One region of the Paenibacillus sp. VMFN-D1 genome, then DNA from elsewhere that is predicted to be linked to it. Evidence: predicted binding sites of a transcription regulator. Region 1 holds the regulator's gene; each other region holds the start of a gene.
The links. The regulator NrdR, encoded in region 1, represses ribonucleotide reductase genes. The targets are predictions, from matches to a motif close to AACACNATATATNGTGTT.

Region 1 (6,618 bases):
CCAGCGACATCGGCATAACGATCAGTCCCGAGCTTGTCGCGGAATTGCCGAGCACGGATTGAATCCAGATCGGCGAGTACACCGTCAACCCCGTCATAATGCTGAACGTCAGAAAACCGCTTATATTGGTGACGTTCAATACGCGGATACGGAAAATCGATAACGGGATCATCGGTTCCTCCGCCCGTTTTTCAATCCAGAGGAACAACATAAAACATACGGCCGATGCCGCGAACAGCCCCACGATCACCGGGGAATCCCAGGAATGCCGGGACCCGCCGCTCAGCAGCGCATACAACAGCGCGGAGAAAGTAATAGTAAACATAATCGCGCCGAGGTAATCGATTTTTTTCGCCTGACGTTCGATCGGCTGGTGCAAAAATACGACGACCAGCAGCAGGGCGATGATGCCGATCGGCACGTTGATGTAGAAAATCCATCGCCAGGAAACTTGATCGACGAAGTAACCTCCGATGAGCGGACCGAGAAGGCCAGCCACGGACCAAACGGACGAAAAGATACCCATCATTTTGCCGCGCTGCTTGCCCGAGAACAAATCGCCGATGACGGTAAAGCACACGGGCGCAAGCGCCCCGGCACCAAATCCTTGCAAAGCCCTGAACCAAATGAGCCCCGTCATCGATTGCGCGGCTCCGCACAAGATGGAACCGAGCATGAATAAACTGATGCCCGCGAAGAACACGGGTTTGCGCCCGAATAAATCGGCGAGCTTGCCGAAAATGGGGGTCGCCACGCAGGTGGTCAACGTATAAACCGCAAACACCCAACTGAACAGCGTCTCGCCGTGCAAATCCTTGATCATATGCGGGGTAGCGGTGGCGACGACGGTCGCATCCAACGCGCCAATAAACATCGCTGCCAGCAGACCGGCGACAACCATATTGACCTTGGTTTTCGAGGCCATGCGAAATCGCCTCCTTACATTTTCTTTATGCGGCCCTTTGATTTAACGATTGCAAACCAAGTAAAGGGTATTGCCTTCAGGATCATTGAAATGCACGACATTAGCCGCCTTGCCTTCCACGGAATCGTGGAATTGAACGCCGCGGAATTTCAGCGTTTCGATGGCTGACTCCATGTCTTCCACCTCAAACCCTATGGTCATGCTGCCCGTTTTTTCCGGAAGGGAACCTTGTTCACCCGCAAGATGCAGGAGACCGATCGTTAATCCAGGTGCCACGATTTGCGCAAAATGCCCGTCACCGTGCTGCAGTTCCAACCCCAAGGTTTCCGCGTAAAATTTTACTGCCTTTTTCATATCCGCTACCATTACAGTCACATTGCCGCTTTTGAACATCTTATATTTCCTCCTTATTCGTTTGATCGATTTCATTATATCAAAATAATATAATATGTAAATATATTTAATTGATATATTTCTCTCAATAATCGGCGATTGGAAGTCTTCTAATTTATTAAGCTTCTAGCCTGCCGGTTCCCACCTGAAGGCCCTGGCAAAATATAATTTCATCAAAACTAAATTTTACGTAATAATATTTATGATGCTGCAAACCTCAAAGTCCATTACCTTAGAGTTTTCATCGAACTACGTCCATCAACAAAAAACAATCCATTTCTCACTAAACTGTCCCGAGGTGTAAGGGATGTTCACAGTGCTAAGTATTTTATATATTTTTATAGTACTGCATATAAAGCAAAGAGCCCCATTTGGGGCCCCTGACTTATTAACACAACTTACGCCATACATCTGCAAGGTTACTTATTAATCAAGGAATCCAAAACAATTTCAAGCAGGTTCGGACATGCAGATATCAGAACAACTAAGTAAGCGCTTAGTTCGAGCGCTTTTATATTAAGGGGAATTAAAGAGGTAATAATAAACATTTGTCCCCCATTCGTCCCTAGATTCAAATTTTATTAAGCCAAACTGAAAATAAAAAAACAAAAAAACCCTTGATTCCCAAGGGTTTTTCTTCTATGGAGCCTAGGGGGATCGAACCCCTGACCTCATCGCTGCCAGCGATGCGCTCTCCCAGCTGAGCTAAGGCCCCTTAATATTTTCTACTGATTTATTATGTATCAGCGACTCTTATAATTTATCAAAGATTTATGCATGTGTCAACAAAAAAATTCAAAAAAAGATTTTGGAACTCACGCAAGTGTTCAGCCTTATGCTCTCATGCCATGGCCACCACCAAAAGCAAAAGAGGCCCTGAAAGGCCCTTTTGCTCTTTAAGATGGTTGCATCCTCAGTAACGGACCGGCGAAGCAGCATGCTTCCTTACGGTTAGTCCTCCACCGTATTTTTGGATAGCAGTCCCTTCAGCTCTTTCATGAACATGTTGATATCTTTAAATTGGCGGTAAACCGACGCAAAGCGGACATAAGCCACCTCGTCCACGGGATACAGCTGCTCCATCACCAGTTCGCCGATCTGGCGGCTCTCCACCTCCGCCACGGCGGTGTTGCGCAGCGATTTCTCCACCTCGGAGACGATCATGTCGAGCTGCTCCACGGATACCGGGCGCTTCTCGCAGGCGCGAATCAGGCCGCGGAGGATTTTATCCCGGCTGAACTCTTCCCGGCTTCCGTCCTTCTTGATGACCATCAGCGGCGTTTCCTCCACCATCTCAAACGTGGTAAAGCGCCGGCTGCACTTCTCGCACTCACGCCTGCGGCGAATCGATTTATTTTCGTTGGCGGGCCGTGAGTCCAGCACTTTCGTGCCGGCATAATCACAGTACGGACATTTCATGGTAAACTCCCTTCCTTTGCAAATCACGGTGTATATAGAACAAAATCACGAACATTCACAGGGTCCGAATATCGCGAACCCTTATCCCATCAGGGATCAACTTGCCGCCTCACCGAAATGTATTAAATTTCCAACAAAAACTTTTCAAAAAGAGTAATGAACTTCTGAGCTTCGAGACATAATACATTTACAAACAGCGAGGAGGTGAACAACAATGGCTTCCAACAACAACAGCTCCAACAACCTGGTAGTACCTAAAGCTACCGCAGCCCTGAACCAATTGAAATATGAAGTCGCTCAAGAACTGGGTATCAGCATCCCACAAGACGGATACCAAGGCAACATGACTGCATATGAGAACGGTTCGATCGGGGGACTTATCACTAAACGTTTGGTGACCCTGGCTGAACAACAACTGGCTGGTCAATTCTAATTCGGTTTGATACCCGAAGAAGTGTTGGAGACGCTAACCTAGCTTCTCCAATGCTTCTTTTGTTATGTTTAGCGACAGAACAGTACTCCCTTTAGAACTCGCTGTATATCCGCGTGTACTGATTGTAGTAATAAATGACCCGCTGAACGTAGTGCCGGGTTTCCCCGATGGGAATATTTTTGACCGAGTCGTAGGTCCCGTCCCATACGCCCCTTTTCAGCCAACCGTCCACTTTACCAGGCCCCGCGTTGTATGCGGCTATGACGGCAATCCGGTTTCCTTTAAACTGCTCCGACAGCGTTTTGAGATACCAGGTGCCGATTTCGATGCTGGCCTCCGGCTCATGCTTAATATGGTCCAGCGTCACCTCTGGAAGCTTGGCCTTTTCCATCGCCCAATTGGCCGTATCCGGCATCAGCTGCATCAACCCGAGAGCCCCCTTCTTTGACTCCTTGCCCAGCTTGTAATTGGATTCCACCCGGATAATCGAAGCCACCAGAAACGGGTCGACGTCATAACGCTCAGCCTGCTCACGAATATTCTCTTTATAATGAATCGGGTAAAACCACGACATCCAGTTCGTATTAAAAAACAGGATGACGACAAATCCTAAAAACAACAGAAGAAGCACTCTTTTTTTGCGTAAAAACTTCATAGCAGGCCCTTCCGGTTCCAAAATTCATCCACTTGGCGCTCCGTCTCGGAAGGTTGTCCACTGTTGTCGATCACAACGTCGGCCCGCTTCTTCTTCTCTTCGATATCCATTTGGGAACGAATCCGCGCGACCGCTTCATCCTTCGTCAGCCGGTTTCTCTCCATCAGGCGTTCCACCTGAACCTCAAACGGGGCATAGACCAGCAGAACCTGCTCAAACATCGCTTCCAGATCCGATTCAAACAGGAGCGGGATGTCCACCACCACCAGGCGGTCCGGGTGCTCCCTTTCAAAGGTCTGCATCTGCTCCCGGATCTCCTGACGGATCGCAGGATGCGTAATATCGTTCAGAGCTTTGCGCTCGCCCGGATCGTGAAACACGATATCCCCCAGGCGTCTGCGGTCCAGCGTTCCGTCCGGAAGGAGGATGGCTTGTCCAAAATGCTCGACGGCCGCCGCCAAAACCGGATGACCCGGGAGCATGACTTCCCGGGCGATGATGTCGGCGTCAACAAGCAGCGCCCCCTTGCTGACTAAGAGGGCGGATACGGTACTTTTTCCTGTCGCTATTCCTCCGGTTAACCCGATGTTCATATCCTTAACTCACCTCATAACAGCTTCATTATTCCCATTACAATTAATAATATTGCCGGCAGCACCGTAAACCGGCGCATCCACGTTCGGGATGCAAAGCGCAGTCCCGTCTTCATTCCGACGACTAAAAAGGTGCCGCTGAAGAGAGCGATCACGACGGCGGTCAGCAGCGGCGAAAATCCGAGCAATGCCGCGCCTAGACCCGCGCCGAACGCATCCAGGGATAAGGCGATACCAAGCCACATGGCCTCCCATCCGGAGATGCTGCCCGACTTATCCATATCAGCGGAAGACGGCGTCCGCAAAATGCGGATCACGACGCCCAGCTTCCGGATTTCCAGTGAAAACACCGTCTGTTCAGGTGCTTCATGCTGGGCAGGGTCCAGTGTACCTTCTCCGCCGGAGCTTTGCAAGCCATGCCCCCCTATCCCGCTGGTTTGGGCGTCTTTAGCCTGCTTGGCGACCTCTGCGTCTTTGGCTTCCAAAACTTCTTTGCCTTCCCCGCTCTTCTCCTTCTGGATCCACATCTGTACCAGCGACCACGAGCCCATAATGATCAGGATGACCGCTCCAATGATGGAGGCAATCGAAGGGGATACGAATTGGGCCAGCAGCACGCCCACCTGCATGGACACATAGATGATGACCCCGGAGCATAAAGAAATAATCGCTATCGATAACGGCGAAATCCTCATTTGACGAAGGCCGTATGTAATGCCGACACCAAAACTGTCCAAACTTAATGCTAACGCAAGCAGCAGCAGTGCAAGAACATGACTGAGCACCCCGTTCCCTCCCTGTGACAGAAGCGGTGCCCCGAAAAAGCCTGCAGCATGGATCAGGCATTCGGAAGCCCCGCTTCATAAGATATCTCTTCCTCAGTATATGGAGGGTACAAAAAAGGGGTGCACGCCCAGTTCGAATTGTTACGATTTCAAGGTTTGGCAGGACGGGCAGAAATGGGTTCCGCGCCCGCCAACGACCGTTTTCTCCACGGCGGTGCCGCAATTTACGCACGGCTGGTTCTGCCGGCCGTAAATTTTCAGCTGGTGCTGGAACATGCCCATCTCACCTTGTCCATTGACATAAGACTTGATGGACGATCCCCCCACCTCAACCGACTCGGCGAGCGTGGCCACGATCGCCTGATGGAGCGCTTCGAGCTGCCCATCCGTCAGCGTATCGGCCGGCTGCTCGGGGTGAATGTCCGCCCGAAACAGCGACTCATCCACATAAATATTCCCGATGCCGACGATATATGCCTGGTTGAGCAGGACAGCCTTGATTTTGGTCTTCTTCCCCTTCAGCGTTTCTTTGAAACGCTCCAGCGTAAACGCCGGATCCAGCGGCTCCAATCCCAGCTTGGAGAGCGGGGGAAGCTGGAATTCCTCTCCGGGCTGGAACAAATGCATCGTTCCGAACTGCCGCACATCCTTGTACCGCAGCTCGGTGCCGTCGGTAAAGTGGAAAATGACATGCGTATGCTTTTCCACCGGATCACTGCTCTGGTATACCCCGTACCGTCCCTCCATCCGCAAATGGGAGACGAGCACGAGCCCGTCCAGCAGGATCCGCAAAAATTTGCCGCGCCGCTCCACGCCTTCAATGGTGTGTCCGGCCAGCATCCACGCAAACTGATCTATATCATCGGGGCGCTGAATGATCCGCGCCAAATTCACACTAACGCGGTCAATCATCTTGCCCTTCACGAGCTGATTGAGTGTTCTTTTGACTGTTTCGACTTCCGGTAATTCCGGCATGATGACTTCACCTCAACCTCTATTATAGCGCAAGACAACCCCACAAAGCGGCGCTTTTTCTTCGAACCTGCTCAAGTACTTCGCGGGGATCCCGTAAAATCTGAATACGTGCGCTTACAGAGCCCTTTATTTCGCCTCGTACCAATTGACTCCGTAGCTCACTTCCGCTTTGAGCGGTACGGACAGGGCCAGCGCATGCTCCATCGTCTCCGGCACCAATTTTTTCATGAGCTCCAGCTCTTCCTCAGGGACTTCGAATACCAATTCGTCATGCACCTGTAGCAGCATGCGGCTCTTCAGCTTCTCTTTGGCCAGTGCCGCATCCATCTGAACCATAGCCAGCTTGATGATATCGGCGGCAGTGCCCTGGATCGGTGTGTTCATCGCCGTCCGCTCAGCGAAAGAACGCAGATTGAAGTTGCTAGCATTGATTTCCGGCA
Region 2 (6,618 bases), 300 kb from region 1:
TCCCAGCTGCTTGCTGTCCTTTGAAACGATCGCAAGCCAGCTGTGGGTGCCGGGCCCTAGCGGGTAATAGTCGATGGCGGCGCCGTCCCACTGCTGAAACTCGGACTGCGAAGACAGCTCGCGGACGACGGCGCCGGCAAAGCTCTCCAGCGGCGCGGGCACCGCCTGCATGTCCGATCCCGATGCGATCCGAAGCAAGGCCGTCCGCGCTGGGCTTGCCGCCTTGGCGGCAGCGATGCCGGCCGCTGCGGCCGATTGCGGGACCGCAGAACCCCAGGCCGGCCAGGCGCAGCTGACGGCACAGGTCAACGCCGTCACTTTTAAAGCGAGAGATACCATCCTCACCATATTCACCCTCCTAGATTTCAGAGCTTTATTGACATCATTGTATCGGACAAGCCGTAAAAAGGCTGTTGCAAGGTGTCGGGCTTTGGGGCGCGGGCACGGGTCTTTTTTTGCCTTCTTTTAGCGAGGGAGGTCAAATGCTCATGAACGGATGGATCTTAAGTGAAACAGACCGCAGGTTATGGCGGACAGGTTCACCTTGGGTTCATACTGCCATGTCATTTCGCTGCGCCGGTTGTCGTATTGCTCCCGGATGGCCGTAAGCTTCTCCTCCTCGGTTTCCTTCAGCAGGTCTTCGTAATACATGTCGATCACCGCAAGCTCATCCCTAAGGCGCTCCCTGGCGGCTTCCGCCCAGCTGTAATCCTCGCCCGCCAGTTGATCCTTCATATGCTTCTCCAGCAGATTGGCCGCGCCTGCGAGCGAGAGGCTTCCCGGCTGGATATGGATATTTTCGGGCAGCCGCGGCCCGAGTTGAAGCTTATCCAAACGCCGGGCAAACTGTTGGTCGATCTGCCCCGTCACCAGCGAGATGCCGATGAAGTGGAGCGCTTCTTTCTTCACGTCGCAGGTCATCTCGACCTTGAAGCAGACGCCCAGCCACGGCTCGTAGGGGGCGGAGAACAGCGTCTCCCGCTGCAAAGGGCCCGGCTGCTCGAACAGGTACACACAGGAGCCCTCCTGCCGGGCAACGGACCAAATTTGCTGCAGCCGGCTGCTGCCGTATGTGACGTCTTCACGGGGAATCCGCCCCGGGCCGATCCGCGGTCCTGCCGGATTCACCCCGAAATACCTGGACAGAATGCTGTCCTGCGGCTGAGGCTGCGCCGAAGGCGGCGGGGTTTTGGCTGCCTGTTCGTTATATTGTTCCGGGTCAAAGACGAAGGTGTAGGAGAGAGTCTCCGGCTCCGCCCCCGTCCGCTCAATAAAGCCCCAGTAGTAGGGGCGGTTGGTCAGCTGTTTGTCCGCCTGCGGTGACAGCTTGACGGTCACGTGATAAGGAGACTTCTCGATAATGCTGCATTCGGTCGTTTCCAAATAGGTTAGCACTTGCTTCTGAACTTCCTGCGGGGACAGGCTCATCAAGCTTCCTCCTCAATGACGGTTTCCGCATCTTCGTATTCGATCTCGCGCTTGATCTGGTCAAGCGACTGCCCGAGCGAGCTGACCTTGTTGCGGATTTCCTCATCCGACTCCGACTCGAGGAACAGCTTGTACAGGCTTTTCTCGAACGATTCCTTTTTCTCGAAACGCTCCAGAATGACATCCAGGCCGCCGATGACCGTCTCGAACATGTTGATTTTTTCGTGCAGCAGGTTCAGGATATGCTCCTCGATCGTTCCGGTGGTGGACAGGTTGTAGATTTTCACGTCGTTCTGCTGCCCGAGCCGGTGGACGCGGCCGATCCGCTGCTCTACCCGCATCGGGTTCCACGGCAGGTCAAAATTGATCATATGGTGGCAGAACTGCAGGTTGATGCCCTCGCCGCCAGCTTCGGTGGCGATCATGACCTGGGCCCGGCCGCGGAACAGGTCCATCATCCAGTCCTTTTTGCCCCGGTTCATTCCGCCGCGGTACGGTACACAGGACAAGCCGTGTTTTTGGAAATACTGCAGCAGGTATTCCTGCGTCGCCCGGTATTCCGTAAACACGATGACCTTTTCGTTCATGTCCTTGATCAGCTCGATCGTCTTCTCGGCCTTCGTGTTCGCTTTGATGTTCCGGATTGCGTTCACCAGCTCCCACACCTCGGCGGTGAGCGGGGAGTCGTCCGGAATCTTCTTGGACAGGTTCACGAGGGTCAGGAACACCGCGTCCCGGCTGCTGCACACCTCGCGCTGCAGCGTGACCAGGGACAGCATGCTGCTGAGGTTGCCCCCGGACGCTTTGTACTGGTTCTTGACGAAAGAAGTCACACCGTCGTACAGCGCCTGCTCCTCAGGAGAGAGCTGCAGGCTGACGTTGCGTACCGTCCGCTTGGTGAACTGCACAGGGCCTTCGCCGCGCCGGTTGCGGATCATCACTTTCGCCAGCTCGTCCCGGAGCTGGTCCTCGTTCTTGGCCTGCCGTTTGCCGACGACGAAGTTGGCCGCAAAATCCCCCTGCCGCCCGAGCTGGCCGGGCTTCAGCAGCGTAATGAGGTTGAAGAGCTCGCTCATATCGTTTTGAACGGGCGTCGCGGTCAGCAGCAGGCAGTACTTTTTCCGCAGCTTCTGGATAAATTGATAGTTCGTCGTTTTCTTGTTCTTCAGCTTGTGCGCCTCGTCGATAATGAGCATGTCGTATTCCTGCTCCATCAGCATGTCCTTGTGGGGCTCGCGCTTGGCGGTGTCCATGGAGGCGACGACGACGTCGGAATGCCAGGAATAAGCCTTTTTCTGCGCGACTGCCGGGATGCCGAATTTGCTGTTCAGCTCGCGTACCCACTGAAGCACCAGGGAGGCGGGCACCAGAATTAGCACTTTGGATACCAGCCCGCGGACCATGTATTCTTTTAAAATGAGTCCTGCTTCGATCGTCTTGCCCAGTCCAACCTCATCGGCCAGAATAGCTCTGCCGGACATCTCAAACAGCACCCTCCGCGCCGTGTCGATCTGATGGGGAAGGGGGGACAGGTCCTGCAAATGCTTCACACACTGCAGCTCGTCAAAGCTCGTCACAAGCCGCGCCTCTTCGCCCTGAACGGCCAGCTGAAACAGCCGGAAGTCACCCCAGGGGCCGCCTTTATCCAGGCGGGATTCCAGGTTATCCAGCCAGCTGCGGTCAATATTCAGGGGAACGGGAAGGTCCCCGGCCTGCGCCCCGCTACCGAGATGAGAAGTTTTCAAGCCTTGTACCTCCTTCATAGGTTCGTAATCTCGCGTAACAGTAGTATGCACGTAAACCGGAGAGTTCATAACCTCCGTATGGATGAAGGCATCCGCTGATTTTCACAATTTTTTTCAAAGGAACCGAAGCAAAAAAGTGAGATTGGCGGAGAAAAGCAAAGGTTGTCCCAGAGTGAAGAGCTTTCATGGTCTAAATTTCAGGATTAAAGCGTGGAGTAACAATATGTGGTATAGTATAATCATCAATGAACACAATATATGGTACATGACGAGCGGATTTGCGTTTTAAATGGGGTTATTTCGTTTATTGAATGGAAGGAACCCGGCTACATACAGGCCTTTTTCCTGGAAGTGAACCGGCACTTTTAGCGCAGTCGGCAGACCGACACCATCCGCTGATCGGAACCGGAGCCGATACGTTCGGCAGAACAGTCATGGGAGGAGAATGTAACAGTGAATCAAGTTCAGAGCAAACAGAAGCTTGAGGGGTTAAGCGAAAAAATCTTTTTGGACCGGTATGCTTGGAAGGACCCGGACCCGAATCACGCCAAAGTAGGGGACGTTGTACTTGTACTGACCAAGGATGATCCGAAGTTTCCGACAAAGGAAGTCGGCGAGATCGTATCGCGCGAGGGGAAACGGGCGACGGTAAAAACACGCCGCGGCGAGCTGGTGGAGACGGACGTTGAGAAGCTGACGCTGAATATCGAGAAGACGCCGGAGGAAATGTGGGACCGGCTGGCCGGAGCCATGGCATCGGCGGAGCCGACGCCGGAGCTGCAGGCCGAGTGGAAAGAGAAGTTCCGCTACATTCTGGAAGACTGGAAGCTCGTTCCGGGCGGGCGGATCGCCGCCGGAGCGGGTGCCAGTGACGAGCTGACGCTGTTTAACTGTTACGTCATTCCTTCGCCGAAGGACAGCCGCGGCGGTATCATGGCGACGCTGTCCGAGATGACCGAAATTATGGCGCGGGGCGGCGGTGTCGGCATCAATCTGTCCTCGCTCCGTCCGCGCAGAGCCGTGGTCAAGGGCGTGAACGGATCCTCGAGCGGTGCGGTATCCTGGGGCGGACTGTTCAGCTACACGACCGGCCTGATTGAACAGGGCGGCAGCCGGCGCGGCGCGCTGATGCTCATGATCAACGACTGGCACCCGGACGTTCTCGACTTTATTACGGTCAAGCAGACGATGGGACAAGTGACGAACGCCAACCTTTCCGTCTGTGTCAGCAATGATTTCATGAAGGCGGTCAAGGAGGATCTGGACTGGGAGCTGGTATTCCCGGATACGACGGATCCGGATTACGACGAGCTGTGGGACGGCGACCTTGAGAAATGGAAGCAGGGCGGCCATGCCGTCATTCCGTACCGGACGGTGAAGGCGAGCGAAATCTGGCATACGATTATCGAATCGGCGTGGAAATCGGCCGAGCCGGGCGTCGTCTTTATGGAATACTACAACCAGATGTCCAACAGCTGGTACTTCAACCCGATCATCTGCACGAATCCGTGCGGCGAGCAGGGGCTTCCGGCATGGGGCGTCTGCAACCTGTCAGCGATGAATCTCTCCAAATTCTATGATGAAGAGAAGCATGATGTGGATTGGGACGAACTGGCGACGGTGACGCGTTACTCCGTGCGTTTCCTGGATAACGTCATCGACACGACGCCGTACCACTTTGAAGAAAACGAGAAAAACCAGAAGAAGGAGCGCCGGATCGGCCTCGGTTCTATGGGTCTGGCGGAGCTGATGATCAAGCTGAACATCCGGTACGGCAGTCCGGAATCGCTTGAGTTCCTCGACAAGCTGTACGGGTTTATCGCCCGCGAAGCGTACCTGGCATCGGCCGACATTGCGGCAGAGAAAGGCTCGTTCCTGGCGTTTGACGCGGATCCGTATTTGCAGAGCGGATTTATGAAAAATATGACCGAAGCGTTCCCGGAAGTCGGCACGGCCATCCGTGAGAAGGGTATGCGCAACGTGACCGTCATTACCCAGGCGCCGACCGGCAGCACGGGGACGATGGTCGGCACGTCGACCGGCATCGAGCCATACTTCGCGTTTAAATACTTCCGTCAGAGCCGACTCGGCTTCGACGAACAATTTGTGCCGATTGCCCAGGACTGGCTGGACGCCCATCCGGGCGAAGAACTGCCGGATTACTTTGTGACGGCGATGGATCTGACGGCGGAAGACCATATCCGCGCCCAGGCGGCCATTCAGCGCTGGGTGGACAGTTCCATCTCGAAGACTGCGAACTGCCCGGCCGACTTCACGGTCGAAGAAACGAAGCGGCTGTATGAGCTGGCGTTTGACCTTGGCTGCAAAGGCGTGACAATCTACCGTGACGGCAGCCGCGACGTGCAGGTGCTGCAAACGGAGAAGAAGGAAGACAAGAGCGAAGCGAAGGCTGCTCCAGTTGCGGAAACAGCTGCCTCCGCCGAGGCTGCCGTACCGGCTGCCGCAGAGCAGGCGGGTGCCCAGGTTGCCGCTGCTGTGGCTAGCAGCCAGAGCTCCGTAGTGGATAAGCAGTACAAGCGCCGGCCGCAGGTGCTGCGCGGCGCAACCTATAAGATCAATACGCCGTTCGGCATGGCATACATTACGATCAACGACCTCGACGGCATTCCGAGCGAGATCTTCCTGAACGTGGGCAAGGCAGGCTCCGATGTGTTCGCCATGGCGGAAGCGCTGGGACGCGTCTGCTCCTTGTTCCTCCGCTACGGCGACCATGGACACAAAGTGGAGCTGCTGATCAAGCACCTGAAGGGCATCGGCGGTTCCGGCGCGATCGGCTTTGGCGTCAACCGCGTGGAATCGATCGCCGACGCGGTCGCCAAGGCGCTGGAAGCGCATGTGCAGAGCGGCATCGACGAAGAACACCCAGAGCCTGCTCCCGTGGCAGCTACGCTGGCACCGGAGACGGCAGACCATGGCGGCACACACTCGCACAGCCATGATGCGCCGAAGGCGTCGGTGGACCTGTGCCCGTCCTGCGGGGCTGCGGCGCTGATCAATATCGAGGGCTGCAAAACTTGCGGCAACTGCGGGTATAGTAAGTGCTCGTAAGCTTTATTCAAAATCATAAAGATTGAAAAAGATTATTACATTATTTTTCATTAATTGAAAAAGTTTTACAAAAAAACGAAGCGGTATTTAACGCTTCGTTTTTATTTTAGATGAACAAGGCTAATCGCCAGATGGAACTCTTTTTTTCAGACCGGAGTAGTCCTAACTGCACATTTACTAACAGCTCCTAGTAGCGGCATTCCCACGTCGAGTCCAATATCATGCCCTTCGGAAGAAGAGTCATTAGCGAATCAAGCTGATATTGATAGTATGTATTCAGTAAGAAGCATCACAACAACTTCAGAGTGGGATCCAGATACCAGTCCAGATGTTGATTTCGATAAACTTAGATATATATGTTCGGATGTCTTTTTTA
Region 3 (6,618 bases), on a different contig from region 1:
CGCTGTATCCGTGCACATTTTGAAATAAGGTTGTCAGGAAGTAAGGTAAGGCACCAAACGTCCCCATGTAGATGAATGTAATGACCATGCTGGCAGCTAAGCTGCGGTTACGGAAAAGATGGATCGACATTAGAGGAGCGGTGCTTCGTATTTCGATCAGAGCAAAGATCGACAAGAGGATCAGGGAAAGGGCAGCACATATGATCATTTCCGTGGAAGCCCAGCCCAATTCGGGCCCCTGGACAAGAACATATACCAGGAGAGTAGCGCCTGCGGTTACCGTGGCGGCGCCGGGCACATCGAAATAGCGCTTTTGTTTCCGCCGTTCGTCGCGGGGAATAACGAACAGCGCGGCTAGTGCAACGATTCCTGCTAATGGAACATTCACCAAAAAGACCGCTTCCCAGCCGAATGCATTGGTTAATATCCCGCCCAGGATCGAGCCAATCGTCAGGCCGCTGGCTCCAGCCCCGCCCCATACGGCAAGAGCGCGGTTTCGGCGCGGGCCTTCCTCAAACAATCGGTTGATCAGCGATAACGTAGCGGGAAACAGGAACGCAGCTCCGATACCCTGGATGGCACGGGCTATAATGATGACGAGCGGGTCCCAAGCCAAGCCTCCCAATAGCGAGGAAAGGGCGTAAAGGACCAACGCAAAAATAAACATTCGCTTTTGTCCCAGCATATCGGCAGCACGCCCTCCAAGAAGCAGGAAGCCCCCGCAGAAAACCGTGTAAGCACTGACCACCCATTGCAGGGACTGTTCCGAGAAGCCAAGGCCATGTCCGATCTCAGGCAAAGCGACGAAAACGATATTGATGTCGAGCCCGTAAATCAGCTGTGCTAGAGCAAGCAGTGCCAAACTCCATCCCATGCCCCGCTGCTTGATGGAAGCGATCTCGGATGTAGAGCCGCTTAGCCGAGTTTGTTGATCAGTTGACATTCGTAGTTCACCCCTATAATTCAAATTATTTTGAAATGACTGGATCGGGAACATTATATTTCAAAATAATTTGAAATGTCAACAAGGAATTACGCCGCGAAGGTTATCGGGTATCCATGGAAGGAATTGAAGGGGAGACCAATACGTACGGCAGTACGACAATCCCAGAAAAAATCCCCTCGGAGCAAACGGCAGTGCGCTTTCCTGCACTTGTCTGCTCAAAGGGGATTTTGTTATGGAGTGGAGCTCCTTCTGTTCCTTGCCTGAACTTATACGTCAAACACGAAGTCGTCGTCGGACAGCGGCTCGATGTTGATCGCGCGGACGTAGCCGTTGCCTTTTTTCGAGAAGAAATCATGCTGCTTGGTGTGGGTGCTGATCCCGTTGAAGACGATCGGGTTGATCGGCTCTTCCGGGAAATGCGGCTCGAAACCGAGATTCATCAGTGCTTTGTTGGCGTTATAGCGGACATAGGTTTTCACTTCCTCCTGCAGTCCGATCGGGCTGTACAGGTCATCCGTATATTTCACCTCGTTCTGATACAGCGTCTCAAGCAGCTCGTACAGCTCCCGGCGCAGCTCCTCCTGCTCTTCGAAAGAGAACTCCTGGAACAGCTCCTGGGCCAGCGTGCCGACGTACAGGCCGTGAATGCTCTCGTCGCGGATGATCAGGTCGATGATTTCGCCGCTGCTGGTCATTTTGCCCTGGCCGGCCAGGTAAAGCGGATAGAAGAAGCCGCTGTAGAACAGATAGCTTTCCAGGAAGACGGAAGCGGCCATCGCCTTGTAGAGATCGCGCTTCGTTTGAATGTTCGCGTACCAGGATTCGATGCTCTTCGCTTTGAACTGCAGCTGCTCGTTGTCCTCCACCCAGCGGAAAATGGCGTCGATCTCTTCCGTCGAGGCGAGCGTGGTGAAAATGCTGCTGTACGATTTGGCGTGGATTTGCTCCATCATCGACATGAATCCGAGCACGGCTTTGCGCTGCAGGCCTTCCACATGCTCCAAAATTTTCGGCATGCCGACGCCGCCCTGCAGCGTATCAAGCAGCGTCAGTCCGCCAAGAACATGCTTGTAGGCGGTGCGCTCCTCGTCGGTCATTTTGATCCAGTCCATTTTATCGTCGGACAAAGGGATTTCGTCGTCGGTCCAAAACTGCATAATGTTCTGCTGCCAGAACATGAGCGTAAAATCGTCGTCGGGCCGGTTCCAGTTTACTGCTTTCATCAGACCATTGCTCCTTTTATAGAAGAAGGCGACAGGGGCTGTTCAAGCCCCCGCCGTCGCCTTGCGTAATATTCGAATTTAGACAGCGCAGCTGGTGCACTCTTCGATGGACAATTTTTTCGTCCGGGTGTAGTACAGCGATTTGAGCCCTTTCTGGGCGGCGTAAATATAGAAACGGGACAATTCCCGGGTCGATACGGTGCTGTTGACGTGCAGCACGGTGGAAATGCCTTGGTCCACATGCTGCTGGATTTCCGCGATCATGTCGATCAGGCGGAACTGGTCGATATTGTAGGCCGATTTATAATACCACTGCGTTTCCGCGCTGAGGAACGGCATCGGGTAATATGTCGTCGAGTTGGCGTAGGTACGCGTTTCGATATGCTCGACGATTGGCATGACGCTGGACGTCGCGTTCTGGATATACGAGATGCTCTGCGTCGGCGCGATCGCCAGACGGTAGGCATGGTACAGTCCGTGCTTCTGCACAAGCGCCTTGAGCTGCGCCCAGTCCTCAGGGGACGGGATCTCGATGCCTTCAAACAACTGCTTCACGCGTTCCGATTGCGGCCGGAAGTCCTTTTCGAGATAGCGGTCAAAATAGGTACCCTTCGCGTACTCGGACTTGTCGAAGTCCCGGAACGTTTCGCCGCGATCGCGCGCGATTTCCATGCTTTGCTCCAGCGAGTAGTAGTTCATCATCATGAAAAAGGTGCTCGCAAACTCGCGTGCTTCCGCGCTCTCGTATGCGATTTTGTTTTTGGCCAGGTAACCGTTCAGGTTCATGGCTCCAAGGCCGACGGAGTGCAGCTCCTTGTTGGCAAGGCTCACGCCCGGCGCGTTCTCCACGCGGGAGTGATCGCTGACGACCGTAAGGGCCTCGATGCCGACACGGACCGATTCCTTGATTTTTCCCTGCTCCATCACGTTCACGATGTTCAGCGAGGCCAGATTGCAGCTGATGTCCCGGCGGATCACATCGTCGACACCGTAGTCGTTAATTTCCGAAGTCTCCTGCAGCTGGAAAATTTCCGTGCACAGGTTGGACATTTTGATCTGGCCGACATCCTTCAGCGCGTGCACCTTGTTGGCGTTCGATTTGTTCACGATGTACGGATAACCGGACTCGAGCTGGATCGAAGCGATTTTCGTCAGCATGTCACGGGCGCTCATGACGGTTTTCTTCGTCACCTGGTCATTGGCGAGCAGCTCGTCGTACATTTCGTCCATATCGAGGTCGTCCAGATGCTTGCCGTAGGCTTTGTATACCGAGTAGGGGCCAAAGACCACAAGCGGCTTGTTCTGGGCGGCGAGCTCGTAAAATTTGTTCGGGACAATCAGCCCGATCGACAGCGTCTTGATGCGCAGCTTCTCGTCGGCGTTGATTTTCTTCGAATCGAGGAACTCGATGACATCCCAGCCGAAAATGTTATAGTATCCGGCACCCGAGCCTTTGCGCTGGCCCATTTGGTCGGCATAGGAGAACGCGTCCTCCATCAGCTTCAGCACCGGCATGATGCCTTTGGCCGCTCCGGCCACACCTTTGATCGGTTCGCCGCGCCCACGCAGCTTGGACAAATTGACGGCTACGCCGCCGCCGATTTTGGACAGCTGCATGCAGGTCCCGAGCACGTAGTTGATCGAATTGAGCGAATCGTCCATTTCCAGCAGGAAGCAGGAGACCAGCTCGCCGCGGCGGCTTTTGCCGGCATTGAGGAAGGTCGGGGTCGCAGGCTGCAGCCGCTGCTCGATCATCGCTTCGGCGATACGGAGCGCTTTACCGATATTTCCTTCGCCCAAGTACAGCGCCACGATGGCGACGCGGTCCGGGTATTGCTCCAGGTACTGCTTCTTGTCGTTGGTTCTCATCGCATAGTCCTTGTAGAACTTCGAGATCGCCATGTAGGACTGGAATTGGAAGTCGCTGCTCGCCGTCAGGTTGAACACGGACTCGACTTCGTCGTAGGTGTAATGCTCAAACACGTTCTCATAGTAGTCGTTGCTAATAAGGTAATCCAGCTTCTCGCGCAGGGAGCCGAATTTCATTGTATCGCGCTCCACTTCCTCCATAAAGGCGGCAACCGCCTCCCGGTCTTTTTCCAATTGAAAGTAACCGTCCGATCCGCGCTGCATAATTTCGTTGTTGAGTTCAATATGCTTCAATGCTCCGCACCCTCTCTTTGAAAATCTCCGTATCCCGCATCGTTCCCGAAAGCTCAAACTTGGTGATGACCGGCACATCGTACATCTCCGATATCGTATCCGCGCTTTTGGCGAAACGAGGCCCCCAGTTCCGGTTGCCGCTGGCCGACACGCCGCGAAGCATGCGGTTGTTCTTCGACAGGAAGTTGGACACTTTCTCGGGCACCTGCCCAAAACCCGTTGTATACGTTACGAGCACATAAGGCTCATTCACCTGCTCCTGCTCTTCGATCGGAATGGCTCTCATGTTCAGCTTGTTGATAAAGCGTCTGACATTGCCGGTCTTGGAATCATAGACGATCAGCATGATCCTTCACTCCTGAATAATGTTCTCTGCCGTGGTCACGGGCGTAAAAAAAACGTCTATTTGACGTCATTGAAGATAACCACACCACATATCGTGGTCGTTGTTCTTGTGATCACAGAATGGTTCAGCTTCGCTGAAAATGAAATCCCTTCATCCTAGAACTACAACGAATAGACTGGGATAGAGGGAAAAATATGTTATATATACTATGCCGATGGAAATCAATATGTAGATGATATTTGGCATGTATCAAGAATAATACATCAATATATTGATGTGGTCAAGCCTATGAGAATCATGTTCATGGGCGGCTTGCAGCCTGCTTGACGCCTTGAAAAACAAAAAAACAGGGAGCCCCCCGGCGATCCGTAAGCGGATCGATTCGGGGAGATTCCCTGTTTTTCTTCGGTTCCAAAGCCGCTAATATTTACACGCCTTGGATTGGAGTGCTTTCCAGAACTTTATCGATCAGTCCGTATTCCTGCGCTTCAGCTGCGCTCATGAAGTAGTCACGGTCGGTGTCTTTCTCGATGCGCTCCAGCGGCTGTCCGGTACGTTCGGACAGGATGCGGTTCAAGGTGTCGCGCATTTTCAGAATGCGGCGGGCGCGGATTTCGATATCCGTAGCTTGACCTTGCGCACCCCCGAGCGGCTGGTGGATCATGATCTCACTGTTTGGGAGGCCGAAGCGTTTGCCCTTGGCGCCGGCGTTCAGCAGGAACGCGCCCATGGAAGCGGCCAAGCCTACGCAGATTGTAGATACGTCCGGTTTGATGAACTGCATGGTATCGAAAATCGCCATACCGGCCGTAATGGATCCGCCGGGGCTGTTAATGTACAAATGGATGTCTTTCTCCGGATCTTCGGCTGCGAGGAACAGCAGCTGGGCGATGATAGAATTGGCGACCACGTCATTGACTTCGGTGCCCAGGAAAATGATGCGGTCTTTCAGCAAACGGGAATAGATGTCGTAAGCCCGTTCACCGCGGTTGCTTTGTTCGACGACCATAGGAATATAACTCACGTGGAAAACCTCCCTTAATTGGCTCAAAATAGGTCATTCTATACATACTGTTACCGTATTAACCACATGATAAACAATTTCAAACAAAAAGTCAAAGAAAGTCAAACTCGAGGTAAAAAAAATAGCCATCTGATTGGCTGTGGTACGTTTGGTTAAAAACATAACGTAGAACGGTTGTCGTTCTGCGTTCTCTTCTATTGAAGAAAAATGGCGCGCCCGCGAGGAATTGAACCTCGATCTCAGGCTTCGGAGGCCTACGTCATATCCATTGGACCACGGGCGCAAAATTCAATAGCAAGAGTTATTATATGATAGCTTGCCTCAAAATGCAAGGGTTATGTTATTAAATTTTTTGAATCAGGAAAATGCTGTATAGGAGGAAAGGCTGATGTGAATTATAGTCAGTGGACTACTTGCAACCAGCGCCATTATTGAGTAGAATAGTGGTGGGACTTAAAACGTTGACCCGGGACATTTTGGGGCCAGGGGAGAGAGGGAAGCGAAGTTGCAGGAGTGGAAAGAAATGCGGGATATATTAGAGATACAAAAGCAGCTTCTGCCTGATCTCGTGGACGTTCTCAAGACCAGATATACCATTCTTCATCAGATCATGCTGTCGGAGCTGATCGGCCGGAGAACGCTCGCTGCATCCCTGCATATGACCGAGCGGGTGCTGCGGGCCGAGACGGATCTTCTCAAGTCCCAGGGCCTGATTGAGATCGAGAGCTCTGGGATGAGGGTCAGTGAGGCGGGAAGCAAGCTGCTCGAACAGATGGAACCGATGGTGAAAGTGCTGTTCGGCCTCAATGATCTTGGCGAGAAGATCCGCCAGACGTACGGCTTGCGCAAAGTCGTGGTCGTGCCCGGGGATTGCGAATCGTCGCCGCTCACGAAGCGTGACTTGGGACGCGCGGGT

Region 2: C7820_RS20015 (adenosylcobalamin-dependent ribonucleoside-diphosphate reductase) is a predicted target of NrdR. The motif match lies at 3,422-3,439, and genes of this name have one in related genera.
Region 3: nrdI (class Ib ribonucleoside-diphosphate reductase assembly flavoprotein NrdI) is a predicted target of NrdR. The motif match lies at 4,759-4,776, and genes of this name have one in related genera.

Annotation. Positions count from the first base shown of each region.
Region 1 is NZ_QRDU01000002.1:668,693-675,310, reverse strand. Features, by position in the region: gene C7820_RS18565 (MDR family MFS transporter) at 1-925, opposite strand, end outside; gene C7820_RS18560 (VOC family protein) at 968-1,318, opposite strand; tRNA gene C7820_RS18555 (tRNA-Ala) at 1,961-2,033, opposite strand; gene nrdR (transcriptional regulator NrdR) at 2,270-2,737, opposite strand; gene C7820_RS18545 (alpha/beta-type small acid-soluble spore protein) at 2,952-3,170, shown strand; gene C7820_RS18540 (lytic transglycosylase domain-containing protein) at 3,262-3,825, opposite strand; gene coaE (dephospho-CoA kinase) at 3,822-4,418, opposite strand; gene C7820_RS18530 (manganese efflux pump) at 4,433-5,203, opposite strand; gene mutM (DNA-formamidopyrimidine glycosylase) at 5,345-6,178, opposite strand; gene polA (DNA polymerase I) at 6,305-6,618, opposite strand, start outside.
Region 2 is NZ_QRDU01000002.1:969,841-976,458, forward strand. Features, by position in the region: gene C7820_RS20000 (hypothetical protein) at 1-348, opposite strand, end outside; gene C7820_RS20005 (YqhG family protein) at 487-1,428, opposite strand; gene C7820_RS20010 (DEAD/DEAH box helicase) at 1,428-3,173, opposite strand; gene C7820_RS20015 (adenosylcobalamin-dependent ribonucleoside-diphosphate reductase) at 3,627-6,242, shown strand.
Region 3 is NZ_QRDU01000003.1:606,818-613,435, reverse strand. Features, by position in the region: gene C7820_RS23675 (MFS transporter) at 1-943, opposite strand, end outside; gene nrdF (class 1b ribonucleoside-diphosphate reductase subunit beta) at 1,213-2,169, opposite strand; gene nrdE (class 1b ribonucleoside-diphosphate reductase subunit alpha) at 2,248-4,332, opposite strand; gene nrdI (class Ib ribonucleoside-diphosphate reductase assembly flavoprotein NrdI) at 4,319-4,678, opposite strand; gene clpP (ATP-dependent Clp endopeptidase proteolytic subunit ClpP) at 5,106-5,702, opposite strand; tRNA gene C7820_RS23650 (tRNA-Arg) at 5,911-5,985, opposite strand; gene C7820_RS23645 (sugar-binding transcriptional regulator) at 6,226-6,618, shown strand, end outside.